Regions from separate parts of the Rhizobium sp. SVR5-2C genome, predicted to be linked through region 3. Evidence: predicted binding sites of a transcription regulator. Region 3 holds the regulator's gene; each other region holds the start of a gene.
The links. The regulator HrcA, encoded in region 3, represses chaperone genes, less so after heat shock. The targets are predictions, from matches to a motif close to GTTAGCACTCNCNNNNNGNGAGTGCTAAC.

Region 1: a site for HrcA is predicted at 4,925-4,953, ahead of groES (co-chaperone GroES). Genes of this name have one in related genera too.
Region 2: a site for HrcA is predicted at 5,339-5,367, ahead of groES (co-chaperone GroES). Genes of this name have one in related genera too.
Region 4: a site for HrcA is predicted at 3,112-3,140, ahead of groES (co-chaperone GroES). Genes of this name have one in related genera too.

Annotation. Positions count from the first base shown of each region.
Region 1 covers NZ_JBNDHT010000001.1:129,926-137,341, forward strand. The annotation lists gene ACPYOI_RS00700 (DUF3788 domain-containing protein) at 28-495, shown strand; partial or broken gene ACPYOI_RS00705 (NADP-dependent oxidoreductase) at 658-1,554, shown strand; gene ACPYOI_RS00710 (hypothetical protein) at 1,597-1,872, opposite strand; gene ACPYOI_RS00715 (DUF982 domain-containing protein) at 1,884-2,183, opposite strand; gene ACPYOI_RS00720 (Hsp20 family protein) at 2,254-2,730, opposite strand; gene ACPYOI_RS00725 (DnaJ domain-containing protein) at 3,024-3,194, shown strand; gene ACPYOI_RS00730 (DnaJ C-terminal domain-containing protein) at 3,435-3,785, shown strand; gene ACPYOI_RS00735 (hypothetical protein) at 3,937-4,161, shown strand; gene ACPYOI_RS00740 (hypothetical protein) at 4,165-4,455, opposite strand; gene ACPYOI_RS00745 (usg protein) at 4,551-4,823, opposite strand; gene groES (co-chaperone GroES) at 5,096-5,410, shown strand; gene groL (chaperonin GroEL) at 5,469-7,097, shown strand; gene ACPYOI_RS00760 (hypothetical protein) at 7,145-7,357, shown strand; partial or broken gene ACPYOI_RS00765 (hypothetical protein) at 7,362-7,416, shown strand, end outside.
Region 2 covers NZ_JBNDHT010000182.1:404-7,819, reverse strand. The annotation lists gene ACPYOI_RS32260 (DUF72 domain-containing protein) at 122-1,000, shown strand; gene ACPYOI_RS32255 (manganese catalase family protein) at 1,466-2,392, opposite strand; gene ACPYOI_RS32250 (hypothetical protein) at 2,931-3,143, opposite strand; partial or broken gene groL (chaperonin GroEL) at 3,192-4,819, opposite strand; gene groES (co-chaperone GroES) at 4,880-5,194, opposite strand; gene ACPYOI_RS32235 (usg protein) at 5,468-5,740, shown strand; gene ACPYOI_RS32230 (hypothetical protein) at 5,835-6,125, shown strand; gene ACPYOI_RS32225 (chaperone modulator CbpM) at 6,164-6,496, opposite strand; gene ACPYOI_RS32220 (DnaJ C-terminal domain-containing protein) at 6,499-7,416, opposite strand, start outside.
Region 3 covers NZ_JBNDHT010000018.1:50,890-58,305, forward strand. The annotation lists gene ACPYOI_RS07740 (helix-turn-helix domain-containing protein) at 1-276, shown strand, start outside; gene metK (methionine adenosyltransferase) at 458-1,711, shown strand; gene trmB (tRNA (guanosine(46)-N7)-methyltransferase TrmB) at 1,708-2,409, shown strand; gene ACPYOI_RS07755 (BQ00720 family protein) at 2,419-2,676, opposite strand; gene ACPYOI_RS07760 (Hsp20 family protein) at 2,725-3,150, opposite strand; gene ACPYOI_RS07765 (nucleoside hydrolase) at 3,409-4,353, shown strand; gene grpE (nucleotide exchange factor GrpE) at 4,388-5,020, opposite strand; gene hrcA (heat-inducible transcriptional repressor HrcA) at 5,121-6,209, opposite strand; gene rph (ribonuclease PH) at 6,393-7,112, shown strand; gene ACPYOI_RS07785 (VOC family protein) at 7,109-7,416, shown strand, end outside.
Region 4 covers NZ_JBNDHT010000011.1:65,472-72,887, forward strand. The annotation lists gene ACPYOI_RS05370 (ABC transporter ATP-binding protein) at 1-176, opposite strand, end outside; gene ACPYOI_RS05375 (SDR family oxidoreductase) at 277-1,053, opposite strand; gene denD (D-erythronate dehydrogenase) at 1,053-2,036, opposite strand; gene ACPYOI_RS05385 (FadR/GntR family transcriptional regulator) at 2,061-2,804, opposite strand; gene groES (co-chaperone GroES) at 3,280-3,594, shown strand; gene groL (chaperonin GroEL) at 3,650-5,281, shown strand; gene ACPYOI_RS05400 (CrpP-related protein) at 5,602-5,862, shown strand; gene ACPYOI_RS05405 (MEDS domain-containing protein) at 6,386-7,021, shown strand; gene ACPYOI_RS05410 (sensor histidine kinase) at 7,109-7,416, shown strand, end outside.

The DNA.
Region 1 (7,416 bases), on a different contig from region 3:
CGCCGAACCATGAATGAGAGGCTTCAGATGTTTTCATCAGTTAGTACCCTTTTCAAAGTTGGCGACAGGATCACCGACAAATCAGCACCGCCCGATGACATCGCTGTGCGCGAATGGCTCGGACCGGAGGCATTCGGCCACTGGTCCGAACTGCGGACTTGGATCGACGGGTTTTATCCTGCAGTTTTCGAGCCGGACTGGCTCTACGGCGGCAAGAACCGCGGCTGGTCCTTGCGCTACAAGAAAACCAAGGCATTCACCACGTTGGTGCCGGAATACCGCCGGTTCTCTGCCCTAGTGGTCATGGGCGGAGCAGAACGCGAGAAGTTCGAGGAACGGCGTTACGTCTGGCGCCCGCAATTGGTCAATCTCTACGATGAAGCGAAAACATATATCGACGGAAAATGGCTGACGGTCGGTACCGCCTCGGCAGATGATCTGCACGATGTGAGAGAACTTCTGACAATGAAGCGACCGCCACTGGCGCACAATTGAAGCCAGAAAGACCGGGCTCGTGGCGCGACGTCACACAGGAAGCCGACGTTAAACCTTTGGCCGCGGGCGTCCCGCCGACAGCGATCTGCGTGGGATCGAGAAGACACCTCCACGCCTCTTAAATTACCGAACCAACCAACACACATAGGGGAGTTGATTCTCATGAAAGCGATTGTAGTCGGACCAGGCTGCATGCACGGCCGGAATGAAGCTGGTGGAGCGGCCCGAGCCGCAGACTGCGATAAACGACGTCGTCGTAAAGGTTCACGCGGCGGAATTCGTCAACGCCGAACTCGAATGGCTTCGAGCCGGACTGATCGCTCGTTTCATGATCGGGACGCCATCGATCCTCGGCCATGAGTTGGCCGGCGTGGTCACTGCGTTGGGTTATGGCACCACGGGGCTGTCGATAGGTCAACGGGGGTTCGGCCTATCGGACTGTATCGGGGACGGCACGCTCGCTGAATATGTCGCATAGAGGCTCGCAATCTCACGCCTCTGCCGGGGCGAGGTCGATTTACAGCGGGTGCGAGCCTGCCGATATCTTGCCTGACCGCATGGCAGGGCCTTTTCCAGCATGGTCGCCTTCAGGCGGGGCAAACTGTACTGGCACATGGGGCAGCCGGCACCGTCGGTTCCCTCGTGACGCAGCTTGCGCGGGAAGCGGGAGCCTATGTCACAGGTACCGGACGGGCAACCGATCGTCAGAAGGCCCTAGACTAGGGGGCGAATGAATTCCTCGACCTTGCAAGCGACACGCTGGAAGACGTTGGCGGCGTCGATCTAGGGTTCGACGTACTTGGCGGCGAGTTCAGACGCGGTCGGCGGCTGATCGGAGGAACGCTTGTAACAGCCGTTGGACCGACGGATATTCGTCTGATCGCGCACAGCTTTCCGAGATCGAACATCGGCAAAGTCTCTAGCCTGGGTGATGCGGTCGCGACCTTCAATTCGACTGAGCGGCGCCCGGGTAAGACGGTCATCCGCGTTGCCTTGAGAAACCGAGTGGGCGCGGCGCACGGATCTTTGGAGAGCCAATTGGCTCTCCAATTTGGCTAGGCTCGCCAAGTCGATGAAACAGGCAGCCTGAGATCGCCGAGATCAGAAACTGTACCGCCGGTCGAGCTCTGTGAGCGCAGACTGGATTTCATCGATCGAAACAGGCTCCGGTGTTCCGGGAATATGACGGAACGCCGGCTTCGAATCGGTCGCATAGAAGTCTGAAGCCCATGCCGCCAAAATGGTCCGTTTGTCGTCGGCTGACAGTGCAGTCGCTTTCACCACGTCGATCGGCCGCTGAAGCTGCATGCCCTGGAGCAAGATCGCCGGACCCATCGTCATGGCATTGCTCGCGGCCCGCTGCAACATATCGTGCATGTCGAGCCTCCTTAACGCACGTGCGGATCTCTGTCTCGCCGAAGGTGAGACGCGGCGATGGCATCAATCTCCGGCGCCAGCAAATCGTGCTTTTCGGCAAAGGCGGCAAACAGGCCCCGCGCAGTCTCTGCTTCTATCTCGCCGAGCAGTGCCGCGCGGCAAGCCTTCAGCGCAACCGAATGGGCGGCGTCCCTAAGCGATGGAGGCCATTCGGAAAGATGTCGATAGGCGTCCATGACGCTGCGAACCTCGGCGGGAATGCCAAGGCCGACAAGAATGGACACAGGTTGTTTGAACATGTCGGGTTTCATGACGCTCTCCTTTCCAACCCGCGATGTTGACGGGCGCCGTGACGACGACGCCCTTTCTCCAAAGCTCTGATTAGGCGGCCTTCTGCGCTTCGATCTGCGCCGGGGCGGCCGGGCGTGCAAGAGCCGGATTGGTCTGGATGTCGATCTTCCGCCGCTTAAGGGCCTCCGGGATTTCTCGAACGAGATCGATCGACAGGAGACCGTTCTTCAGTTCGGCGCCGTTCACCCTGACATGGTCTGCCAGCTCGAACCGGTGCTCGAACGGCCGGGCGGCGATGCCGCGATGCAGATAGCCTTCGGACGCCGTCTCCTGCTTCTTGCCGGTGACCGTGAGTAGATTGGATTGGAAGGTGATGTCGAGATCATCCTGGGCAAAGCCCGCCACTGCAATCGAGATGCGATAACTGTCATCACCAGTCTTGACGATGTCATAGGGCGGCCAATCGCTGATCGAGCGGGCGCGCTGGGCATTTTCGAGAAGATTGAAGACCCGGTCAAAGCCAACGCTCGAGCGGAACAAAGGTGCATAGTCGTAAGATGTTGCCATAGCCATATCCTCCTTGAAGCAACATGGGTACGCAAGCGCCGAAAGACGGGCGCTCCAAGCAAGACCAGCCCTGTCTTCAGCGGCTGGCGGCAATCGATCTGGTTTTTGGGATTTTCGGATTCAAGACCACCCGGAAAAAAAATCGACGATCGTTCCAGGTCACGTCAGGGAGATTGCGATTACCCCTGCTCAATTCCCTTGGTGATCGCTGTACGCTGACATTCCCACTCCAAAGCAGAGTTTGGCAACTTATATAGAACGAGAATTGTTATGCCGTTTGCCTGACAGGAGACATGTATGAGCCAAGACGCATACCAGCTTCTGGGCTGAAACCGGATGCGCATCAAAAGGAAATTCAGAGCACATTTCGCAAGCTCGCAAAGAAGTTGCACCCCGACTTAAACCCCGGCGATAAACGTGCCGAGGCAAAATTCAAGGAGATTCCGCTGCGTACGAGCTGTTGAGCGACGAAGAAAAGCGCGCCCGCTTCGACCGCGGTGAGATCGATATGACGGGCGCCGAACAAGCGCCCCGCAACTTCTATCGCGACTACGCATCGGCAGCCGGTCCTGGTGAGCCCCATCACAATGGAGCCGCTGTGCCGATTTTGGTGATGTGGACAATGTTTTCGCGAGCTTTTTTCGCGAAGCGCGGGCCCCGGGTGGGTCTCGATTCGTGCTTCTGGACGCGACCGCCATTTCTCATTGGAAGTCGATTTCTTCGACTCGGCCAATGGCGCCACGACCAAGGTCAGCCTTCCCGCCGGCCCGGCGCTTGAAGTCCAGATATCGGCCGGCACGCGTGACGGTCAGACCCACTACGGGGCAAGGACGATGGTTTCGGGGCGGTCCTGCCGGCGACGCACTGATCGATATCCCACCCGCTTTTTCACCCGCGATGGCGACGATATCCGCCTCGACCTGCCAGTCACGCTCAGCGAAGTCGTGCTTGGCGGCAAGGTGCGCGTGCCGACGCCCTCCGGCCCGGCAACGTGGTCCTGCCGCCCAATTCCAGCAGCGGAAAGGTATTGCGCATCCGCGAAAGAGTATGGATGATTTGATCATGGGCGATCGCGAATTCCGTCATCGCCTCAAGATCGAGGCGACTGAGCTGGAACTGTGGATCGAGTAGGGTTGCCTTACACCGCAGATCGCCGAGGACCAGCGCGACTTCGGGGATGCACATGTTGCCCGCGCGCGCCTGATCTTGGACCTGACGCGCGACATGGGGGTCAACGAGGCGGGCGTTGATGTTGTGATGGATCTCGTCGATCAGTTCCACAGCCTTCGCAGCGTCATGCGCGATCTGGTCTTGGCTGTTAGCAGACAGGATGCGGCAGTGAAGCAACGCTTGCATGCCGCCTTGGACGGACCGACGCACAATCTTCATAGTGCCACGATCGTGTGGGGAACTGAAGGAGCCGTGAAGTAGTCCTTAGTGCACGGCCTTGCTCACCATCCGGTAGGGATGCACGGCATTGAATTGCGAGATCATGGTAGACGCCTGAAGCAGCACGCGCTCGGCGTTCTGAACATTGTCGCGCGCCAGCTCGTCGGCGTTGACGCGGATTGCCTGCGCCATGTTGGCCGAAAGTGCGGCAAAGTGGCGGTTGCCTTCGACATAGGCCTCGTGTGCGGTACCCTCCAGAACGCGCGCAATATCGGCAAAGACCTCTTCTCGCTCCTCGATGCTGAGGTCTTTCATCATTTGAATTTTCTCTTCCATTTCGGTCTCACTCTGAACAGGCGTGCGATGCTGACCGAGCCCTTGCCCCCTCGATCGGGGAAAAAGCTAGGAAGGGAAAAATGTGGTTTCAAGCCTCAGTGCAGCTTGAACTCGCCTTCAACGCGGCGCCATTCGTTCGGTCCGATCAGACGCTGATGGGTATAGCGGACGGAATGCAGCGGACCGTCGAGGCTCGTCTGCCAGAAGCCCAGGAACTTGTGCATCTCGGGAAAATCGGGCGCGAGGTCGTAGTCCTGCCAGACATAGGTCTGTAGCACGGACTCGAAATCGGGAATGCGGTAGAGGATGTGTGCGGTGGTCAGACCATAGCCGTTGAGTTGGCGCTCCAGATCCGATGAGAATTGCATGCTTCATCTCCGTTTCATAACACTGTGAAGGTGGCTCAAAATTGTATACCCATCAACCGATTTTAAACGTAAGAAGCCCGTTTATTGTTCCTTTCCAGCATGTTAGCAGCAGCTCGTTACGAGTGCTAATTTTTCTTCTCCACCCTCTTGAAAAGAGAAAAAACCAAAAATAAGTTTTTCGCGCGAACGCTCAGACGAGGTTCGCACCCGCCCGGACTGGTGTCCGGTCCGGCAGGGAACAACGTCATCTTTTTTGCTCAACGGAGGAAAACATGTCGTTCCGACCGCTTCATGATCGCATTCTCGTCCGCCGGGTCGAATCCGAAGAAAAGACCAAAGGCGGGATCATCATTCCCGATACCGCCAAGGAAAAGCCGCAGGAAGGCGAAGTCATCGCCGTTGGTCCTGGCGCGCGCAACGATGCCGGTCAGCTTCAGGCGCTCGACGTCAAGGCGGGAGATCGCATCCTGTTCGGCAAATGGTCCGGTACCGAGATCAAGATCAACGGCGAAGACCTGCTGATCATGAAGGAAAGCGATGTCATGGGCATCATCGAGGCACAGGCCGAGCAGAAGAAAGCCGCCTAAGAGCGCAATCCGTAGATCCAACCACCGGTCAGATAGCTGCCTATTGAGGAGTTAAAAAATGGCTGCGAAAGAAGTCAAATTCAACACCGACGCCCGTGAACGCATGCTGCGTGGGGTCGATGTGCTTGCCAATGCCGTGAAGGTCACCCTTGGCCCAAAAGGCCGCAACGTCGTCATCGACAAGTCCTTCGGTGCTCCACGCATCACCAAGGACGGGGTTTCGGTCGCCAAGGAAATCGAACTGGAAGACAAGTTCGAGAACATGGGCGCCCAGATGCTGCGCGAAGTCGCGTCGAAGACAAACGACCTGGCCGGTGACGGCACCACGACAGCGACTGTACTTGCACAGGCTATCGTCAAGGAAGGCGCCAAGGCGGTCGCTTCTGGTATGAACCCGATGGACCTAAAGCGCGGCATCGACATTGCTGTCGAGGCCGTCGTCAAGGAACTGAAGACCAACGCTCGAAAGATCACCAGCAATTCCGAGATCGCTCAGGTGGGCACAGTGTCGGCCAATGGCGACGCCGAGATTGGTCGCTATCTTGCCGAAGCGATGGAGAAGGTCGGCAACGAAGGCGTCATCACCGTCGAGGAAGCCAAGACCGCCGAGACCGAACTCGAAGTGGTCGAAGGCATGCAGTTCGACCGCGGCTATCTCAGCCCCTACTTTGTCACCAACCAGGACAAGATGCGCGTCGAGTTCGAGGATCCCTACATCCTGATCCACGAAAAGAAGCTTTCGAACCTGCAGACCATGCTCCCGGTTCTCGAAGCTGTCGTTCAGTCGTCCAAGCCGTTGCTGATCATCGCTGAAGACGTCGAAGGCGAAGCACTTGCGACCCTCGTCGTCAACAAGCTCCGCGGCGGCCTCAAGATCGCTGCTGTCAAGGCTCCGGGCTTCGGCGACCGCCGCAAGGCCATGCTGGAGGACATCGCCATCCTGACGGGCGGCACTGTCATCTCCGAAGATCTCGGCATCAAGCTTGAAAATGTCACCCTCAACATGCTCGGCCGAGCCAAGAAGGTATCGATCGAAAAGGAAAACACCACCATCATCGACGGTGTTGGCTCCAAGGCTGAGATCGATGGTCGCGTTGCACAGATCCGTGCGCAGATCGATGAAACCACCTCCGACTACGACCGCGAGAAGCTGCAGGAACGTCTTGCCAAGCTCGCTGGCGGTGTCGCCGTTATCCGCGTCGGCGGTTCAACGGAAGTCGAAGTGAAGGAGAAGAAGGATCGCGTTGACGACGCCCTGCATGCCACGCGTGCCGCCGTCGAGGAAGGCATTTTGCCAGGCGGCGGCGTTGCACTGCTGCGGGCGGTCAAGGCACTCGATAATCTCACGACCGTCAACCCGGACCAGAAGGTCGGCGTAGAGATCGTCCGCCGCGCGATCGAAGCACCTGTTCGCCAGATCGCCGAGAATGCCGGTGCAGAAGGCTCCGTGATTGTCGGCAAGCTGCGTGAGAAGGCCGATTTCTCCTACGGCTGGAACGCGCAGACCGGCGAGTACGGTGATCTCTACGCTCAGGGCGTCATTGATCCGGCCAAGGTCGTGCGCACCGCGCTCCAGGATGCCGCTTCCGTTGCCGGTCTGCTGGTGACGACGGAAGCGATGATCGCCGAAAAGCCCAAGAAGGATGCCGATCCGGCCCTGCCCGCTGGCGCCGGCATGGACTACTAAGAAGGCGTGCCCGCCGCGAAAGCGGCGGGCGTTCCTTGGAGCGGCAGATGACGAGCAGTCATCTTTCGAGGGAAGACCTCCGCATATGTGTCGATGTCGTCAAGACCATCGCGCGCGAACGCGGGATTGCAAAGGACCCGGCGGCCGTCGCCGAATTGATGACGGCTGTCGGCCGCTGCTTCAAAAGAGGCATCCGAGTCCACGACGAACTGGTGGAGGCCATGAGGGCCAACGCCTCGCAGGAAGCGCCCGGTCAATGACGCACCGGGCGCTTTGCAAGTCAGTTTCAAGGAGCCGCATCTGCCGTCATTCCTCGACG
Region 2 (7,416 bases), on a different contig from region 3:
GAAGCGAAATGGCCAGAGCATTCGCGGGGCTCTGACTCGCTAGCGGATCGGCCTATGCCGCCCACGACAGGCTCCAGGTACGGAGCAAATCAAGTCGACCAAGGGGATGAGCTTGGCGGAAATGACGTTGGACGATATCGAGAGACGACAGGCGCGCCGCGCGGAGCGCCGAGAAAAACAGCGGCGAGCGAATATCGATCGGGCGGAGACAATGCATCAGGTTCGGGTCGCCAATGAGCACCGTGCGACAAGAGAAACAGGTGGCGGACCATCGAGCGCTGTCCATGTTGGTTGTTCGGGTTGGTATTATTGGCATTGGAAAGGTCATTTCTATCCAGCAGACGTTCCGTCGAGCCGTTGGTTTTCGCTTTATGAACAACAATTCAAGACTGTCGAGTTGAATGCGCCCTTTTATTCCTGGCCGACGATTGGGGCGGTCAAGACTTGGTTGCGTCAGGCGAAGAGCGAGTTCGTCTATACGATCAAGGTGTGCGAGCTCATCACTCATATCAAGCGGTTTGACAACACCGGCACCCTCATTAAAGATTTCGGTTACATCGGCGATCTTCTCGGCGACCAAATGGGATGCTTTCTCTTTCAGCTCCCGCCAAGCGTCCGCTTCAGCCCGGAAACCTTACAATTGATCTTAAGCCAACTCGACGAGCGCCGACGCAACGTGGTTGAATTCCGGCACAAGAGTTGGTGGAACGACGATACTTTCAAAGCGTTTCAAGCCGCCGGGGCGATATTTTGCTCTTGCAGTGGTCCCCGCCTTCCAGACGAACTGGTAAGGACTGCCGACGATATCTACATTCGGTTCCACGGGACGACGCATTGGTATCGTCACGACTACAGTGAAGCAGAGCTTAGGGTATGGACCGACCGCGTAAGCCAAAGCGGCGCGAAAAGGGTTTGGGCGTACTTCAACAACGACCGTGATGGCAATGCCATCCGGAACGCAAAGCTTTTTAGGGCGCTGCTGCACCCCTCGGGTAGCTAGCTCTAAATCGACACCCGAGGCGGGGTTCAGGTCCGATTCATGAAGTGGACCACTGTTTCGCTACGAGCTGACGGACCGTCTCAAAAAAGCTCGCCATCGGTGATCGCCACACATGAATAACCTTGAGCATCAATTTTGGGTTTTTCCCCCGTAGTCAAACTCTCTTCTCGGCCAGTCGAACAATGACAGGCGCAGACGATCCCGATCATACAGACAGCGATCTTCATGGATCCAGCACGGGCGCGTTCCCGTGAGACGCTATCGCGGGCTCGATCTGACAACCACAGCCCACGAAAGCGCGATTTATAAAGGTTCACGGCATCCTCTTCCGGGGGTTTCGGATGCACTTTGACGCTCGTTCGGCGTTCTGGCTAACTTAACTCAACGCGACCAATCGGCGGTCCGCGAAGCCACTACCGCCTCGCGGATGACCGATGTCCGCATTGGATCGAGCGCCTCAATCGTTCAACGAGATTTCTCGTACAGCTTCTCAGCGATCTCGAACATCTCCTCTGGCGCGTAGTCGGGGGTGAAGGCCGATGGCACTCCTACGAACTGCTGGATCTTACCGCCTACCGGCATGCCTTCAACCACTTCGAGCTCGCCGGGCGGATCGCCTGGAAGCGCGACTTCGTCATTGCTCCAGATGCCAGCCATTTCCTTGTAGTCCTTGGAACTCCAGGTGTAGAGACGGCGATGCGATCCCTCGTCAAGGTACTTCTGGCATTCAGGAATGTTGGCCAGCGGAATGTTCGGGCACGGTAGGAACTTCTCTATCTCGACGCCCGTGATTTTCTTCAGCGCAAGAGCGTAGGCATGGGCATGAACCGAACCGCGCACGAGCAGGTAGCCGCAGACTTCGCGGCCAGTCGGATCGGACAGCGTCTCGTAGACGCGCAGCTTATGAAGGCGTGCGCCGCATTCCAGATGGAAGTTGTGAAGCAGGTCGAGGACGACGTTTCCCGTCGTGGTGATGAAGTCGTTGTTCCAGGGAACGCCGTTGCTGTTGACCGGCATCGCACCGCCGCCGCCCGAAAGGAAGGCCGCTGCCAGACGGATGTCTTTCATATCTTCGAAGGGCGCTCCGGAGATGTCGCCGCCGTCGCCGGCGTCTCCGTCAGGGATGTCGGGACCGTTGTTCAGCATGGCCACGCCGTTGCTGACTAGCTCGACATGGCCGAGTTCCTCGGCCGTGATGCTCGCGACGAGGCTGTAGAATGGCCGGAGCTTTTCTTTGGAGCGGAAATTGAAGCTCTGGAACATGTAGTTCCCGAGCGTGGACATCTCGCCATACTTTCCGCCAAGAAGCTCTTGAAGAGCGGCGGCGGCGTTCGGATCGGCCCGTTTCGGGGCAGGCAGCTCGGCCTGGAGCTGGTCGACTCGCATAAACATAAGTTCGTCCTTTCGTTGGAGACCTACGGCGAACCACAGCTAGAGCCGATTGTTCCTGAAGTTTCTTGGGCGGAGCCTCTGACGTCGGTGTGTTGGATAAAATCTGCACACCAGGCTCGCGAGCTCGCGACTCGCTGAACCGCTTGAGCAGCGCTCAAGCTGCTCGACGCCGCAGAGATAATCGAACGTTGCGGCAGCCCTGTCTCCCCCGCTATGTGGTATGTGCTCGTCTGATCGGCGGGATCTGTAAGAAAACGCCGAAAATTCTCTCGGACAGAGGCGGGAGACGCCTGCTCTTTGGCGGCGTCGCAGCAAAACTTCATCATGCTTTCGTATGCAAGTCCGCGTTTTCCAGGAGGCCATTCGTCCATGAAGTCAAATAGATCGTCTAAGCCCGCGATTTCCTGCAGGAAGTACTTCCGCTGAACGTAAAGCGGTCGATCAAACATCGCGAGTGCATCGTACCTCCTCTGCTGGCTGGTTAACCGACGATGACTGAGCGTGGAAAATGGTCTTCAAGAGTGAAGCGCCCGGTCTGTCATTGACCGGGCGCTTCCTGCGAGGTGGTAGCCCTCATGGCTTCCACCAGTTCGTCATAAGCGCGGATGCCTCTATTGAAGTTGCGGGCAACGGCCGTCATCAGTTCGGCGACCGCCGCCGGCTCCTTCGATACTCCGCGTTCGCGCGCAATGGTCTTGACGACATCGACGCATATGCGGAGGTCTTTGCTCGAAAGATGACTGCTCGTCATCTGCCGCTCAAAAGGAATGCCCGCCGGTTTGGCGACGGGCACTCCTGCTTAGAAGTCCATGCCGGCGCCGGCCGGGATGGCCGGAGCCGCGTCCTTCTTGGGCTTTTCGGCGATCATCGCCTCCGTCGTTACCAGCAGGCCGGCAACCGAAGCAGCATCCTGGAGCGCGGTGCGCACGACCTTGGCCGGATCAATGACGCCCTGAGCGTAGAGATCACCGTACTCGCCGGTCTGCGCGTTCCAGCCGTAGGAGAAATCGGCCTTCTCACGCAGCTTGCCGACAATCACGGAGCCTTCTGCACCGGCATTCTCGGCGATCTGGCGAACAGGTGCTTCGATCGCGCGGCGGACGATCTCTACGCCGACCTTCTGGTCCTGGTTGGGGGTAGTGAGATTGTCGAGCGCCCTCACGGCACGCAGCAGCGCCACGCCACCGCCCGGCAGGATGCCTTCCTCGACGGCGGCGCGGGTTGCATGCAGGGCGTCGTCGACGCGGTCCTTCTTCTCCTTGACCTCAACTTCCGTCGAGCCGCCGACGCGGATGACGGCAACGCCACCGGCAAGCTTGGCCAGCCGCTCCTGCAGCTTCTCGCGGTCGTAGTCGGAGGTGGTCTCCTCGATCTGGGCGCGGATCTGTGCAACGCGGCCGTCGATCTCGGCTTTGGAGCCAACGCCGTCGATGATTGTGGTGTTTTCCTTTTCGATCGCCACCTTCTTCGCGCGGCCGAGCATGTTCAGAGTGACATTCTCAAGCTTGATGCCGAGGTCTTCGGAAATGACGGTGCCGCCTGTCAGGATGGCGATGTCCTCCAGCATCGCCTTGCGGCGATCGCCGAAGCCCGGAGCCTTGACAGCAGCAATCTTCAGGCCGCCACGCAGCTTGTTGACGACGAGTGTGGCAAGGGCTTCGCCTTCGACGTCTTCAGCGATGATGAGCAACGGCTTGGAGGACTGCACGACGGCTTCGAGGACCGGCAGCAAGGACTGCAGGTTCGACAGCTTCTTTTCGTGGATGAGGATATACGGATCCTCGAACTCGACGCGCATCTTGTCCTGGTTGGTGACGAAGTAGGGGCTCAGGTAACCGCGGTCGAACTGCATGCCTTCGACCACTTCAAGTCCGGTCTCGGCGGTCTTGGCTTCCTCGACGGTGATGACGCCCTCATTACCGACCTTTTCCATCGCTTCGGCTAGGTACTTGCCGATCTCCTCGTCGCCGTTGGCCGAGACAGTGCCGACCTGGGCGATCTCGGAGTTGCTGGTGATCTTTCGGGCGTTGGTCTTCAGTTCCTTGACGACGGCGTCGACCGCAATATCGATGCCGCGCTTCAGGTCCATCGGGTTCATGCCCGATGCAACAGCCTTGGCGCCTTCCTTCACGATAGCCTGGGCGAGAACGGTCGCGGTGGTCGTGCCGTCGCCGGCCAGTCATTGGTCTTCGACGCCACTTCGCGCAGCATCTGCGCGCCCATGTTTTCGAACTTGTCTTCGAGCTCGATTTCCTTGGCAACCGAAACGCCGTCCTTGGTAATGCGCGGGGCGCCGTAGGACTTGTCGATAACGACATTGCGACCCTTGGGGCCGAGCGTCACCTTGACGGCATTGGCAAGAATATCGACCCCACGCAACATACGCTCACGGGCATCGGTATTGAATTTGACTTCTTTCGCAGCCATGTCTTCACTCCTTCAATAGGCAGCTTTTTGACTGATATCGTTCGCCTGACATCCAGGGGGTCAGGCGGCTTTTTTCTGCTCGGCCTGGGCCTCGATGATTCCCAGGACATCACTTTCCTTCATGATCAGCAGGTCTTCACCGTTGATCTTGATTTCGGTGCCGGACCATTTGCCGAACAGGATGCGATCGCCCGCCTTGACGTCGAGCGCCTGGATCTGGCCGGCTTCGTTGCGTGCACCGGGACCGACGGCGATGACCTCGCCTTCCTGCGGTTTTTCCTTGGCGGTGTCGGGAATGATGATGCCGCCCTTGGTCTTTTCCTGGCTTTCGACCCGGCGGACAAGAATGCGATCATGAAGCGGTCGGAACGACATGTTTTCCTCCGTTGAGCAAAAATGATGACGTTAAAGACCCTGGCCGGACCGGATGACCAGTCCGGGCGGGTGCGAACCTCATTGAGCGTTCGCGCGAAAAATTTATTTTTGAGATTTTTTGATTTCAAGAGGGATAAGCAAAAAATTAGCACTCGTGTGTCGTGGCTGCTAACATACTGAAAAGGAACAACAAACGGGACGCTCGCGTTAAAAATTGTTGATGGCCATGAAATTTTGCGCCACTGTCGCACTGTCATGAAACGGAGATGAAGCATGCACTTCTCATCGGACCTGGAGCGTCAACTCAACGGCTATGGACTGACCACTGCGCATATCCTCTATCGCATTCCAGACTTCGAATCCGTCCTGCAGACTTACGTTTGGCAGGACTACGATCTCGCACCTGATTTTCCCGAGATGCACAAGTTCCTCGACTTCTGGCGCGACAGCCTCGACGGACCGCTGCATTCCGTGCGCTACACCCACCAACGGCTTATAGGACCGAACGAGTGGCGCCGCGTTGAAGGCGAGTTCAAGCTTCACTGAGTCTTGAAAGAGAATTTTCCTGTTCCTAGGTCTTTCGCGGCCGAGGCTCGATAAGCTCGGTCAGTATCGCACGTCTGTTCAGAGTGAGACCGGAATGGAAAAGAAGATCGAAAATATTAAAGACCTCAGCATTGAGGAACGTGAAGAGGTCTTTGCTGATATCGCTCGCGTCCTGGAGGGGACTGCGCACGAGGCCTATGTCGAAGGAAACCGCCATTTTGCCGTGCTCTCGGCCAACATGGCTCAGGCAATCCGCGTCAATGCCGATGAACTTGCCCGCGACGAGGTCCAAAACGCCGAGCGCGTATTGCTGCAGGCAACGGCCATGATATCGCAGTTTAAAGCCGTTCATCCCTACCCGATGGTGAGCAAGGCCGTGCACTGACGATCACGGCGCCCTCGCTTCCTCGCGTGATCATCGCGCTATGATGATTGCGCTTTGGAAAGCCCGACCAGCGTGGCATGCAGGCGTTGCTTCACCACTGTATCCTGCCTGCCGACAGCAAGGACCAGATCCCGCATGACGCTGCGAAGGCTATGGATCTGATCGAGGAGATCCATGACAACATCAACGCCCGCCTCGTTGACCCCCATGTCGCGCGTCAAGTCCAGGATCAGACGCGCGCGGGCCACATCTGCATCCCGGAAGTGGCGCTGGTTCTCGGCGACCTGCGGCGCAAGCCAGCCCTGCCCGATCCACAGTTCCAGGTCGGTCACTTCGATCTTGAGGTGATCACGAAATTCGTGGTCGTCCATGTTCAATCCTCCATGCTCTTTCGCGGATTTTGTGCCGCTCCAGCCGACCAACGAGCGACAAAGCCCGCCAACTCGTCATCCGGACGATCCGGCAACACGATCTTCAAGGTCGCATAGACGTCTCCAGCGTCGCCATTTCGGCGACGCACACCCTTGCCTTTTATACGCAGTGTCTTTCCGCTGCTGGAATTGGGCGGTAGGACCATGTTGACTGCGCCCGAGGGCGTCGGCACGCGCACCTTGCCGCCAAGCACGGCTTCGCTGAGTGACACTGGCAGGTCGAGGCGGATATCGTCGCCATCGCGGGTGAAAAAGCGGTGAGGCCTCACGCTGATATCGATCAGCGCATCGCCGGCAGGACCACCACCGAAACCGGCATCGCCCTTGCCCCGTAGTCGAATGGTCTGACCGTCACGCGTGCCGGCCGGAATCTGGACTTCAAGCGTGGATCCGCCGGGAAGGCTGACCTTGGTCTTCGCGCCATTGACCGCGTCGAGGAAATCGACTTCCAGGGAGAAATGGCGGTCCCGTCCGGAAGCACGAAAGGCAGACCCACCGCCGGGGCCTGCGCGGCGCGAGAAAAAGCTGGCGAAAATATCGTCTGCATCACCGAAGTCTGCAAAGCCCGCGCCATTGTGATAGGGTCCGTCAGGACCGCCTGCCGATGCATAGTCACGATAGAAGTTGCGGGGCGCTTGCTCGGCGCCAGTCATATCGATCTCACCGCGGTCAAAGCGACCACGCTTTTCCTCGTCGCTCAACAGCTCGTACGCAGCGGAAACGTCCTTGAATTGCGCTTCGGCGCGTTTATCGCCGGGGTTCAAGTCGGGATGCAGCTTCTTTGCGAGCTTGCGAAATGCGCTCTGAATGTCCTTTTGAGACGCATCCGGTTTCACGCCCAGAAGCTGGTATGGGTCTTG
Region 3 (7,416 bases):
AAAGGAACGAACCGCGTCGGCGCAAGCCGCCTCCAGAATATTTCGAGCATTCTGAATGTCCCGGTTTCCTTCTTCTTCGAGGACGCTCCGGGCGAACAGTCCGGCTCCTTGACCGGGATGGCGGAAGCGTCAAGCTCGAATTACGTCGTCGATTTCCTTTCTTCCTCGGAAGGCCTGCAACTCAATCGCGCATTCGTGAAAATCTCGGACCCAAAGGTCCGCCGGAAGATCGTGGAGCTTGTCAAGGCTCTGGCGGCGGAAGCCGACGCGGAATAAGCGCCTCCAAGAGTGTCGTTTGAGAAGGTGGTCGAAAGGCCGCCTTTTTTTGCGTTTTAAGGGCAAAATTTATCGATTCACACTAGATATAAAGATATATTTATGTCCTTCTGTGCTTGTTTTTCCGACGTGAAATGAGTACCAACTACACGGCTTTTTGTTCTTTGAGGGAAATCCCGAAATGCGCGCTAATTATCTTTTCACTAGTGAGTCTGTTGCCGAAGGTCACCCGGACAAGGTGTGCGACCGTATCTCCGATGAGATCGTGGATCTCGTTTATCGTGAGGCGGCGAAGAACGGCGTAGACCCTTGGAGCGTGCGCATTGCGTGCGAAACGCTGGCGACAACCAACCGCGTCGTCATCGCCGGAGAGGTCCGCCTGCCGCCGACCCTGATGAAGAAGGACAAGGACGGTAACGACGTTATCAACCCCTCGAAGTTCAAGGCTGCTGCCCGCCGGGCCATCAAGGACATCGGCTACGAACAGGCCGGCTTCCACTGGAAGAAGGCGAAGATCGACGTACTGCTGCACTCGCAGTCTGCTGATATCGCGCAGGGCGTCGACAACGCCGCCGACCAGCAGGGTGACGAAGGCGCCGGCGACCAGGGCATCATGTTCGGTTACGCGTGCAAGGAAACGCCGGACCTCATGCCGGCTCCGATCTACTACTCCCACAAGATCCTTCAGTTGCTTGCAGCCGCCCGCAAGAAGGGCGAAGGCGATGTCGGCAAGCTCGGACCGGATGCCAAGAGCCAGGTGACGGTGCGCTACGTCAACGGCGAGCCGGCCGAAGTGACGTCGATCGTTCTTTCGACCCAGCACCTCGACGACACGTGGGATTCGAAGAAGGTTCGCTCGGTCGTGGAGCCCTATATCCGCGAAGCCCTCGGTGATCTGAAGATCGCAGCCGATTGCAACTGGTACATCAACCCGACCGGCAAGTTCGTCATCGGCGGCCCCGACGGCGACGCTGGTCTCACGGGACGCAAGATCATTGTAGACACCTACGGCGGTGCCGCACCGCATGGCGGCGGCGCATTCTCCGGCAAGGACACGACCAAGGTCGACCGTTCTGCCGCCTATGCCGCCCGTTACCTTGCCAAGAACGTCGTTGCCGCCGGTCTCGCTGACCGCTGCACGATCCAGCTGTCCTACGCGATCGGCGTGGCGCAGCCACTGTCGATCTATGTCGATCTGCACGGCACCGGCAAGGGCGTCAGCGAGGATCAGGTGGAAGCCGCGATCCGCAAGAATATGGATCTCTCGCCGACGGGCATCCGCCGCCACCTCGACCTGAACAAGCCGATCTATGCCAAGACTTCCGCCTATGGCCACTTCGGCCGCAAGGCAGGCCGCGACGGCTCCTTCTCGTGGGAGCGCACGGACCTCGTCAAGGCGCTGAAGGAAGCCATCAAGATCCGGGAAGCAGCATGACGGATATGGAACGCCGGGGGCGTGCGACCGAAGCTTTCTTCGGTCGCCGCAAGGGAAAGGCTCTCCGCGAACATCAGGCGGAACGGCTGACCACCCTGCTCCCGGCATTCCTCATCGACCTATCAGCGGCTCCGCCCGAGCCGCCGAAGAACCTCTTTCCGGTTCCAACGGAAAGGCTGCGCCTTGAAATCGGCTTCGGCGGTGGTGAACATCTGATCCATCGCGCGCAGGAAATGCCCTCCACCGGCTTCATCGGCGTCGAGCCGTTCATCAATTCCATGCAGAAGCTGCTTGCAAGCGTCGAGGCGACAGGCGCCAAGAATATCCGCGTCTATAACGACGACGCCACGCAGCTGCTCGACTGGCTGCCCGACCATTGCCTGGATCAGATCGACCTTCTTTATCCTGATCCATGGCCGAAGCGAAAACACTGGAAGCGGCGTTTCGTTTCCAAGACCAGTCTCGACCGCTTCCATCGCGTGCTAAAGCCCGGCGGGCTTTTCTGCTTCGCGTCGGATATCGATACTTACGTGAATTGGACGCTGCTGAAGTGCCGCGACCACGGCGGCTTCGACTGGATTGCGGAAAACGCCGCCGATTGGCTGACGCCCTACGAAGGCTGGCCTAGTACACGCTACGAGGCCAAGGCCCGGCGAGAGGGCCGCTCCTCGGCCTATCTCACATTCAAGAGAGTCTAAGCCTGCTTTCTAGTGCAGGCTGACCGTTTTCAATTCGTCTTCAGCAGCCTTGAAGAACGTGCTGGAGCGATTATCCGTCAGCAGGATCGGCGTGCCGTCGGCGCCGAAAAGTGCCCAAAGGTCCACGCCCGGATCGATATCCGGTGCTTCGGGAAAGCACTTCGAAACTTCTTCGGTGCGCATCTTGCGGATATACGCGACCTCTCCGTTGCCGATGCCGGCAAGCTCGGATTTCGTCAGGTGAGAATTCGCTTCTTTCATCAACATTCCTGTTCCTCCGGAAGAAGGGACCAACAGCCGAATGGGGCCGTTGTCCTACTGTGAGACCGAAATGTTAATTTTCTTCACCATGCGCGCCGGTTCCGGACGAATGAGGTCGACGGCAAGCAATCCGTTCTTAAGGCTGGCGCCCAGAACCTGCATGCCATCGGCCAGCACGAAGGTGCGCTGGAACTGTCGGGCGGCAATGCCGCGATAGAGGTATTCGTGCTCGCCCTGTTCGACCTGGCGGCCGCGGATCAACAACTGGTTCTCTTCGGTTGTGACGTCGAGTTCTTCTTCGCTGAAGCCAGCGACGGCAAGCGTGATGCGCAGGCGCTCGGGAGCACCGTGACCGGCGGCAATCCGTTCGATATTGTAGGGCGGATAACCGTCACTTGCCTTGGAGATACGCTCCAGCGTCTTTTCCATGGCGTCGAAGCCCAGAAGCAGCGGGCTGGCGAAGGGTGTCATGCGGCTCATCTTTCAAGTCCTTGATGCAAGCGACCTTTCCGGACCTCAAGCGCAGCATCCGGATGCCGTTAATATGGGAAGGCTGCGTCTTTTGCGCAAGCCTCGTGCCGCTGCCGGCAAACACACGAGCCGGGCTTCGCTGATCGCTTGACAATTGCCATGGCCGCTCGCATCAAATCGTCGCCCGCAGCGGCCGGGCCGATTTGCGACGGAAAGATAAACGAACGGTGCCCGCCGCGACGAGCACCTTGGGGAATGGAAGACGGAATGGCGAAGCCTAGAAAGATCATCATCGACACCGATCCCGGCCAGGACGATGCCGCAGCCATCATGCTGGCATTCGGCAGCCCTGAAGAGCTGGAGGTACTGGGCATCACGACCGTCGCAGGCAATGTGCCGCTCTCCTATACGAGCCGCAATGCGCGCATCGTGTGCGAGCTATGCGGCCGGCCGGACATGAAGGTTTTCGCAGGCGCCGACGCGCCGATGGCGCGCAAGCTGGTCACGGCCGAGCACGTGCACGGGAAAACCGGCCTCGACGGTCCGGAACTCAATGAGCCGGCGATACCGCTGCAAGAGCAGCATTCGGTCGATTTCATCATCGAAACACTCCGCCGCGAGCCGGAGGGCGCAGTGACGCTCTGCGCGCTTGGGCCGCTCACCAATATCGGCATGGCTTTCCAGAAGGCGCCGGACATCATTCCCCGCGTTCGTGAGCTGGTAATGATGGGGGGAGGCTTCTTCGAGGGCGGCAACATAACGCCGGCCGCGGAATTCAACATCTATGTTGACCCCGAAGCAGCCGAGATCGTCTTCGGTTCCGGCATTCCGATCGTGATGATGCCGCTTGACGTGACGCATCAGCTCCTGACGCAGAAGGGCCGGATCGAGCGCATGGCCGAGATTGGTACGGCGCCGGTAAAAGCGATGGTCGAGATGCTGGAATTCTTCGAGCGCTTCGATATCGAGAAGTATGGCTCCGATGGCGGACCGCTGCACGACCCGGCAGTTATCGCCTATCTGCTCAAGCCCGAACTCTTCAAGGGCCGTCACTGCAACGTCGAGATCGAGGTAACATCAGAACTGACCGCGGGCATGACCGTGATCGACTGGTGGCACGTGACCGATCGCAAGCGCAACGCCAAGGTGATGCGCTATGTGGATGCGGACGGCTTCTACGATCTGCTGATCGAGCGCTTCGCCCGCATCTGATTTTCAAACTGGTTGGCGAAAGACGCCTGAGGGATCAGGCGTCTTTTTCCGTGAAGGCGGTGTTGATGTCGGCTTCGGCTGCTTTCGGGCCGCCCTTGGCGACGCCGACCATGGCCGGGCGCAGAACGCGTTCGCCGATCGTGAAGCCAGCCTGGACGACCTGGACGACGGTGTTGTTCGGCACTTCGGTGTTCGGAACCTCGAACATCGCCTGATGGAAGTGCGGATCGAACTTCTGACCGACCGGCTCCAGCTTGCGAACGCCATGGCGCTCAAGCGCCGACAGCATGGAACGCTCGGTCATGTCGACGCCTTCGATCAATGTCGTAAGGCCAGCGTCGCCGCTCTCTTTTGCTTCCGGCGGGATGGACTCGAGCGCGCGGCGGAGATTATCCGAGACAGCGAGCATGTCCCGCGCAAAGCCGGCGACGGAATAGGACTTGGCATCCTTGACGTCGCGTTCGGTACGACGGCGCAGGTTATCCATCTCCGCAGCAAGGCGCAGATAGCGATCGCGCAGCTCAGCATTTTCCGCCTTGATGCGTTCGATGAGATCGGGCTCGGCCGGCGTTTCCGCGGTGGTTTCGTTCTCGACGTTTGCGGCAGCGTCGGCTGCGGCTTCGGCCGCGGCAGCGTCAGGTCCGTTTTTCGTCGTTTCGTCGATCATGACGGTCTCCGGTACTGGGGTTGTCTTGGGATGGGCCCGATATCGAGCTTTGACCGCAAAAAATCAAGTCTGCGTGACAAAGAAGGGGAAATTCCGGCTTTTACAAGGTGCCGCGCGAAAGCCTGGAAATCAGCTGTGCCGTGTAATCAACCATCGGCACTATGCGCGAATAATTGAGCCGCGTCGGTCCGATGACGCCGACGGCGCCAACGATGCGATCGTCCTCGTCCCGATAGGGCGCGACGATGAGCGAGGAGCCGGAGAGCGAAAAAAGCTTGTTCTCCGAGCCGATGAAGATCCGCACACCCGGACCGGTTTCGGCAAGATTCAAGAGCTCGATCAGGCTGTCTTTCTTTTCCAGATCGTCGAAGAGCATCCGGAGGCGGTCAAGGTCTTCCACGCCCGCAAGGCCCTCCAGCAGATTGGAGCGTCCGCGAATGATGAGCTGCGGCGGCTTGCCTTCATCGGCGGTGCCCGACCATACGGCGATACCGCGCTCGACGAGCTGCTGGGACAATGCGTCCAGTTCGTTGCGGACATTCTCTTTCAAATGGCTGAGCTGCTTGCGCAATTCCGGCAGCGTCTGGCCGCTCATATGCGCGTTGAGGAAATTCGCGGCCTCCGTCAGCTGCGCTGAAGTGACGCCTGCGGGCAATTCGATGATGCGGTTTTCAATCTGGTCGTGATCGCCAACGAGGACGGCAAGCGCCTTGGTGGGTTCCAGCCGGATAAATTCGACATGCTTGAGGATCGGATCGCTCTTCGACGTGATGACAAGGCCGGCGCCGCGCGAAATGCCCGAAAGCATCCGGCTTGCCTCGTTCATCATCGATTCCATCGCATTGTCACGGCTTTCGGGCCGAACCTGTCGCTCGATAGTCGCACGATCTTCCGCGGAAAGGTCGCCGACCTGCATAAAGGCATCGACGAAGAAGCGGAGACCGCCCTGCGTCGGCAAGCGTCCGGCGCTGACATGCGGCGAGTAGATCAGGCCCAGCTCTTCCAGATCGCTCATCACGTTGCGCACGGAAGCCGGCGATAGCGACATCGGCAAAATGCGGGAGAGATTGCGTGAGCCAAGCGGCTCGCCGTTTTCCAGATAGCCTTCGACGATGCGACGGAAGATTTCCTTGGAGCGTTCATCCAGCGCAGCAACGGCATCCGAAATCGACGTCGACCTGAACCCCATGAACTTCCTTGCACCCGCGCTGCCAACAATCACCCCGAAAATATAGTCAATCTCGCCCCCGAGGCAAAAGGGAATTTGCAAATGGCTGCCGCCAATCGTAGAAGCGGTCAACACCATAAACCATTGCATGATGCTGTCAGAAAACCGCTGACACTTTTCGGTATCTTGCTTCAGGAGATTAGAATGCGGCCTTCAGGCAGAAAAACCGACCAGATGCGCAAGGTCACGTTCGAGCGCAATTTTTCCAAGCATGCGGAAGGCTCCTGCTTGGTGAAATTCGGCGATACGCATGTGCTCTGCACCGCGAGCCTTGAAGACAAGACGCCGCCATGGCTGCGCAACACCGGAAAGGGCTGGGTCACGGCCGAATACGGCATGCTGCCGCGGGCGACCGGCGAGCGCATGAAGCGTGAGGCGGCAGCCGGCAAGCAGGGTGGACGCACCCAAGAAATCCAGCGCCTCATCGGCCGTTCGCTTCGCGCCGTTGTCGATCTCAAGGAACTCGGAGAACGCCAGATCACGCTCGACTGCGACGTCATCCAAGCTGACGGCGGCACGCGGACCGCCTCGATTACCGGCGCCTGGATTGCGCTCTACGACTGCCTGAAGTGGATGGAAGCCCGCAACATGATCAAGGTCGAGCGCGTGCTCAAGGATCATGTCGCCGCAATTTCATGCGGTATCTTCGCCAGCCAGCCGGTGATCGACCTCGATTATCTTGAAGATTCTTCGGCCGAAACCGATGCGAATTTCGTCATGACGGGCGCCGGCGGCATCGTTGAAATTCAGGGCACCGCCGAAGGCACACCCTTCACGGACGAGGAGTTTACCACGCTGATGACGCTGGCGAAGGCCGGCATTGCAGAACTCGTCGAGATGCAGAAACAGGCGATCGCCGGATGACTGCCTTGCTGGAAGGCATGCTGGAAACCGCGCTCTACGCGGACGATCTCGACAAGGCCGAGGCTTTCTACGAAGGCGTGCTCGGTCTTGCCAAGATCGCGCGTGGTGGAGACCGGCATGTATTCTTCCGCTGCGGGCAAGGCGTGCTCCTGATCTTCAACCCCAACGAGACGGTCAAGCCGCCGGCGGCCGATGCCTTGCAGGTGCCACCGCATGGCACGAAAGGTCAGGGTCACGCATGCTTCCGCGTGTCAGCTGAAAACATCGATGTCATGGCGGCACAGCTCAAGGCCGCCGGCATCGA
Region 4 (7,416 bases), on a different contig from region 3:
TCACCTGCGGAGATATTCTCAAGCCCGGCGAGCATTCGGAGAAGGGTCGACTTGCCGCATCCGGACGGTCCGACAAGGATCACGAACTCCCCATCGGCAACCTCGATGTTCACACCCTTGATGACCGGGACCGCCCCGAATGATTTCTTGACATCGATGAATTCGACACCTGCCATAAAAGCTCCTCCCAGAACCTGTTTTGCCTGCAACTGCCGATAATCCTCTCCTCCAGGATATTCGGCGGCAATGCGCAAGCCAATTCGACTTCGGTATGACCTATCCCCTGCCCACAAGCGGCATCTTCGTCGCCATCACGGTCATGGAAAGGACGTTGGCCTCCAACGGCAGACTTGCCATGTAGACGACCGCGCGGGCGACATGCTCAGCGGGAATGGTCGGCTCGCTGGCGATCTCTCCATTCGCTTGCAGCACACCGGAGCTCATCTTCGACGTCATGTCTGTCGCCGCATTGCCGATATCGATCTGACCGCAGGCGATATCGTAGGGCCGCCCGTCAAGCGCGGTCGATTTCGTAAGCCCCGTGATCGCGTGCTTGGTCGCGGTGTAAGGGGCGGAATTCGGGCGTGGGGTGGTTGCCGAGATCGAACCGTTGTTGATGATGCGGCCGCCGCGCGGCTCCTGCGACTTCATCAGCTTGAAGGCTTGCTGCGTGCAAAGAAAGGCCCCGGTGAGATTGGCCGCAACCACGCCGTTCCACTGGTCGAAAGTGATGTCTTCCAGCGGAATCGCCGGAACGTTGGTGCCGGCATTATTGACGAGGAGATCAAGCCGGCCGAACTCGACTTTGATCCTGCTGAAAAGACCGGCCACCTGCTCGGCGACGCCGATGTCGCACGCGATCGCGCGAACTGTCCCGCCGGTCGCCGCACCAAGGTCGAAAACGGCTTTCTCCAACACGTCGTTCCGGCGGCCGGTGATGACGACGACAAAACCTTCGGCGCTCAATGCCTTGGCGATGTTGTAACCGATGCCGGTGCCACCGCCGGTGACGAGCGCGATCTGGCCTTTTTGCCCGATTGAGGATTCCGCCATTAGATCTTGCCCCCAAGTTCATCATCGATATGGATCTTGATGATCTCGTCGAAATTGGTTTCTGCCTTGAAGCCGAGCGCGGTCGCGCGCTGCGCATCGAAATCTGTCGCCCAGCCGGAAACGATCGAACGAATAACGGGATCAGGCTCGCGGCGGATGAGCTTGACTGCCTTTTCGCCGGCAACGCGGCGCAATGCCTCGATCTCCTCGCCGACAAGTGCCGACAGGCCGGGCATGCTCAGATTGCGGCGCGGCCCGATCCTGGCGGTATCGATGCGCGCGGCATGGATGAAGAAGCCGACGGCCGACCGCGGGCTTGCAAACCAGTGGCGGACATTCTCGTCGACCGGAAGCACGGCTTCCTGACCGACGAGCGGTTCGCGGAGAATGTTCGAGAAAAAGCCGGACGCCGCCTTGTTGGGTTTGCCGGGGCGAATGCAGACGGTGGGTAGGCGAATGCCGATGCCGTCGAAGATGCCACGCCTTGAATAATCGGCGAGCAGGAGCTCGCAGATCGCCTTCTGGGTGCCGTAGCTCGTCAGCGGCGTCGTGAAGAAATCGTCGCCGATCTTTTCCGGGAAGGGCTGTCCGAAAACGGCGATGGATGAGGCAAAGATGAGACGGGGATTATAGGGCTCCTTCTGTCCCTCATGCCGGATGGCTTCGAAGAGCGAGCGCGTGCCATCGAGATTGATGCGGTAGCCCTTGTCGAAATCGGCTTCGGCCTCACCGGACACGATGGCGGCGAGATGAAAGATCAGATCCGGCCGCATACCGGCAAGCCTGACCGCGTTTTCAGCATCCGAGAGATCAAGCGCCAACGCGTTGGCAACGGAGACGAGTGCGTGAGGCACCGGCGGAGCAATGACGTCGACGAGTGTCAGCTTGTCGATGCCGCGGCCGAGCACGTCCGCGTCTGAGCCGAGCTTTTCCACCAATTTGCGGCCGATCATCCCTGCCGCGCCAATAACCATCACATGCATGTTGGCTAACTCCTCCCCGTCCGCTCAAGCCGGCTCGCCGGCGGCAAGCAGAACGCTGGTTGTTTCATAAATACGTGTCAGATGATGCTGGAACGCGGCGACCACGGCATCCCTGTCATGCCGAGCCAAGGCATCCACGATCGCGACGTGGTCGTTGTAACTCGCTTCGATGGCTCCCGGCTGCGACATGGCGTTGCGCCGGTAATTCATCATGTAGGTGTAAAGATCGCTTACGAAGTCGGCGAGTAGTGGGTTGCCGCAGGAGCGATAGATCGCAAGGTGGAATTCGCGATCACAGATCAGAAAGCGCATCGCATCGTCTCCTCCCAGACGCTGCGCTTCCAGCAGGCTCTCGAGCTTTTTCAGTGTTTCGCCGTCGATCCTTTCGGCAGCGTCGCCGACAACCTTGAGCTCGATGTGCAGCCGCGCGGCATGAACCGACTCCAGGTCGTAGCTGTCGATGGCGCTCGGCGATGCAATCGTTACTGTGATGTGGCTGAGATCGACTTTGCCGACACGGCTACGGCTTCCATGCGACACTTCGATTATGCGTTGGGCGGCAAGCATCTGGATTGCGCCGCGCACCGTCTCCCGGCTGACGTGAAGAACATTGGCAAGCTCGCGCTCACCCGGCAACTCATCGCCGGGCCGCAGCATGTTTGTCGCGATCAGCACCATCAGCTTTTCAGCGATGACGTCGCGCGCCGTCTGCCGGGTCAGGCTTCGCCCGACATTCGGCACCTGCGTCAAGATCGGGCTCTCCTCCACGATCCCCCTCCCACTGATCCACTGGTCGGTCCACCAGATCAGTTGCACTAGACAGCCTCCGCATCGGACCCGTCAAGAGGCATTCGTTGCCGCATTGCAGCATGGGTGCTCAGCCGGCCGGTTCTTTTCGATAGGCAAATTTCCGCCGGCGACGTGGTCGAACGACAACACGGCGAGCGCGCTCGCCCCTATCCTGATGGATTGGTTCGGACTAGCTGCATGCGTCATCGGAACAAGCACGATGCTGCGCGCAGAACCGCTTGAGTATCTGCATGTGACAAACGCAAGTGTCCGGGGTCCGCTCCCGCTTAGCACTCTCGCAGTGAGAGTGCTAACTTTTTGCTATGCCCTCTTGAAATTGGAGAAAACGGGAGCAGTTTTTTTCCGAGACCCGAGGATGCTTGCCACCCCGGACTGGTCAGGCGGTTCCGGGGAATGGAACATCGATCATCATCGTTTACCCGTGGAGGAGAACATGACGTTCCGACCGCTACATGACCGCATTCTCGTTCGCCGCGTCGAATCTGAAGACAAGACCAAAGGCGGCATCATCATTCCGGACACAGCGAAAGAAAAGCCGCAGGAAGGCGAAGTGATCGCCGTTGGCCCCGGCGCACGCACAGAAGCCGGCCAGTTGCAGCCACTCGATGTCAAGGCCGGCGACCGCATCCTGTTCGGCAAGTGGTCCGGCACCGAGATCAAGATCGACGGAGAAGATCTTCTGATCATGAAGGAGAGCGATGTAATGGGGATCATCGAAGGGGAGGCTGTCGATACCAAGGCCGCCTAACGGCTCTCAGGCTGACGTGGTTTCATAGCAGGCTGCTTTATGGAGGAACAAAGACATGGCTGCTAAAGAAGTTAAATTCCATACCGAGGCGCGTGAACGCATGCTTCGCGGCGTCGACATACTTGCTAATGCCGTAAAGGTCACGCTCGGTCCGAAGGGCCGCAACGTCGTTATCGACAAGTCCTTCGGCGCTCCGCGCATCACCAAGGACGGCGTGTCGGTCGCCAAGGAAATCGAACTCGAAGACAAGTTCGAAAACATGGGCGCCCAGATGCTGCGAGAAGTGGCTTCCAGGACCAGCGATGTGGCAGGCGACGGCACCACGACTGCGACCGTTCTCGCCCAGGCAATCGTCAGAGAAGGTGCCAAGGCTGTTACGTCCGGCATGAACCCGATGGATCTGAAACGCGGTATCGACCTCGCTGTTGCCGAAGTCGTCAAGGAACTGAAGAACAAGGCGCGGAGTATCTCCAACAACGCCGAAATCGCCCAAGTCGGCTCCATCTCGGCCAATGGCGATGACGAAATCGGCCGCTTCCTTGCCGAAGCAATGCAGAAGGTCGGCAACGAAGGCGTTATCACCGTCGAAGAAGCCAAGACTGCTGAAACCGAACTCGAAGTCGTCGAAGGCATGCAGTTCGACCGCGGCTACCTGTCGCCGTACTTCGTCACCAATCAGGAAAAGATGCGGGTCGAGCTTGAGGATCCCTACATCCTGATCCACGAAAAGAAGCTCTCCAACCTGCAGACCATGCTCCCGGTTCTCGAAGCCGTCGTGCAATCCGGCAAGCCGCTCCTCATCATCGCTGAAGACGTCGAAGGCGAAGCTCTTGCTACGCTCGTCGTCAACAAGCTGCGGGGTGGCCTGAAGATTGCTGCCGTCAAGGCTCCGGGCTTCGGCGACCGCCGAAAGGCCATGCTCGAAGACATCGCGATCCTGACTGCCGGTACGATGATTTCCGAAGATCTCGGCATCAAGCTCGAAAACGTCACCCTCGACATGCTCGGCCGTGCCAAGAAAATCGTGGTGGAGAAGGAAAACACCACTATCATCGACGGTGCTGGCCAGAAGACTGACATCGAAGGCCGCGTTGCCCAGATCAAGGCCCAGATCGAGGAAACGACCTCCGACTACGACCGCGAGAAGCTGCAGGAGCGTCTTGCCAAGCTCGCTGGCGGCGTTGCCGTCATCCGCGTCGGCGGGTCGACGGAAATCGAAGTGAAGGAAAAGAAAGACCGTGTCGACGATGCGCTGCATGCGACCCGGGCCGCGGTCGAGGAAGGAATTCTACCTGGCGGCGGCGTCGCATTGCTCAGGGCCGTCAAAGCTCTCGAAAACCTCCAGGCGGCCAATACGGACCAGCGGGTCGGTGTCGATATCGTCCGCCGCGCGATTGAAGCCCCGGCGCGCCAGATCGCTGAGAATGCCGGCGCCGAAGGTTCGATCGTCGTAGGCAAGTTGCGCGAGAGCAATGACTTCTCGTTTGGCTGGAATGCGCAGACGGGCGAGTATGGCGACCTCTATGCGATGGGCGTGATCGACCCTGCAAAGGTCGTGCGCACTGCGCTTCAGGATGCCGCCTCCGTTGCAGGCCTTCTGGTGACGACCGAAGCCATGGTGGCGGAGAAACCCAGGAAAGAATCCGCCGTTCCCGCCATGCCTCCCGGAGCCGGGATGGACTTCTAGCCTGGCTTTCGGCCCGCCTGATCATGCGGGCCGAAAGCCTTTGGTGGCCAAATGGTTTAGACGATCATCAAGCGCGCCCATCCGCAAATTGCTATCCTTGCGTGCATACCGATATATCCGCTTGGTTCCCATGATTAATTAACTTTCGCCCAGCCTTACGTCCTAACCACAATTGATTATTTCGGTTGGCTATTGTTTTCGCTAAGGTGACTGGGTGCGGTTCTGGAACTGCATCTAGTGATAACTACCTGCCATGACTTGTTGTTTAGCCTAATCTTTATTAGCGTACATTCGTAACATTAGAGTGCTGGGGAAAACTAATGACGATCGACGAAATGGTTGATCTGCAAAAGCGCGGATCGCGCGCTCGCGTTCTCGGATTCAAGCTTTCGGACAACCCTTACTTGCATCCGGAAAGAATGCTGGGCCACACAGCCGAAGCGCTTGCCGAATGGCTCGCGAGATATGATGCCTGGAAACTGGGTTGGGAAACCGAGCACGCCATACAGGCGGTCAATCGACGTGACGCCGTGCCTTTCGAGATCGAGAGTAATCGATCCCGCGGGGCCGTTTTCCATTAAGCCTTTTAGATCGCTTCATAGCGAGGATACCGATGGCGCGCCGTTACAGCTTACGCATCGACAACGATCTCTGGTCCATCATCGACATCGCGACGCAAGATCCTGCGAAGCTCGATGGCGTTGTGCTCTCCCGCATGCCTCCAGGGGAAGCTCGCCAGATGTTAAAGATCCTCAAGAACATTGAGCGCCTACGGGGTTTCTCTACGAAATACGCCGCATCGACTACTCGAATATCCAGATTGTCCCAGACGGCAAAACGTGCTGCCGTATCTCCATGGTTGCGCACCAACACATAGCCAACGCCCCCAAGAGGTTCATCTCTCCTCCTTCAGCCCGGCATCTGCAGCGGCGGCACTTCGACTTGCCATCAAGTGCAAGAAGGTATTTAATTCCAGTGACATCTCTTCACTCGTGCGAACGGCTCGATCTGTCTTGAAGCCAAAGCATTCGTGACTCGCCGTTCGGCAAGTTACCAGAGGAGATGCAGCCACTTCTTCATGCGTTCTGTCGCAGGGAGTGAACCATGGCCCAAGCCAAAAGAACCATCGAGTTGGCGAGATCGACAGTAGCGTGTGGCTGTCATGCATGCGCTTTCTTCCATACCAGGGACGAAGAGTACCAAATCCTCCTGCCTTTTGTGAAAGACGGTCTGGAGAGGGGCGATAAGACCTTCCAGTTTGTCGACAAGGCGCATCGAGCGGAGCGTCTTGCGCGCCTGAGAGAGAGCGGCATCGACATAGCGGACGCCCAGCAAAACGGGCAGTTTGATATGCTTTCCTGGGAGGACGGCTATTTGCGCGACGGGCGCTTCGATCAGCAGGCGATGCTCGCACTGCTGGAAGACCTGTTCAGTGCCGCTAAGAAGCAGGGCTTCGGCTTGACCCGGCTGTGGGCGAACATGGAATGGGCGCTCTCAGAGCTGCCGGGTGTGCACGACATCGTCGAGTACGAGTCGCGGCTGAATTATATCCTGCCGAATTACGACCAGGTGACCGTCTGCACCTATGACCTGACAAGGTTCAGTGCCGCCGTCACAATGGACATTCTGCGCACCCATCCTCAGGTGATCATTGGGGGAATCCTGCGGGAGAATCCATACCACGTGCCACCGGACGAATTGCTCAACGAGGTGCGTGGCCGAGGCGCCTCAGCGCATTGAGGGCCAGCGCGGCGGGGGAAAATGCCGACGAGACCGGTCATGCCGCGAGTGCAGGCGCTCTCCGATCCAACGGAGTTGCGTCGTTGCATGCGTGACCTCCTCGCGCTTTCCGCGCTGCCGGCAATCTTGCAGAGCGACGATCCGTATCAGATGGCCGACAGCATCGCAGCAGCGCTCGTTTCGATGCTCGACTCGGAATTCGTTTACATCTCCCTTCACGGAACACGCGATGGTCCGCTGATCGAGATCGCACGGGCCGACGGGCGGAGCGCTGCCGGTTCACTGGAGGCAATTCGCGCGGTGCTGCCTGAGATCTTGCCGACACTCTCATCCGAGCGCCAGTTGGCGGTCGCCAATCCCGTTGGAGGGGGAACGGCGAGCATTGCTGTTGCGCC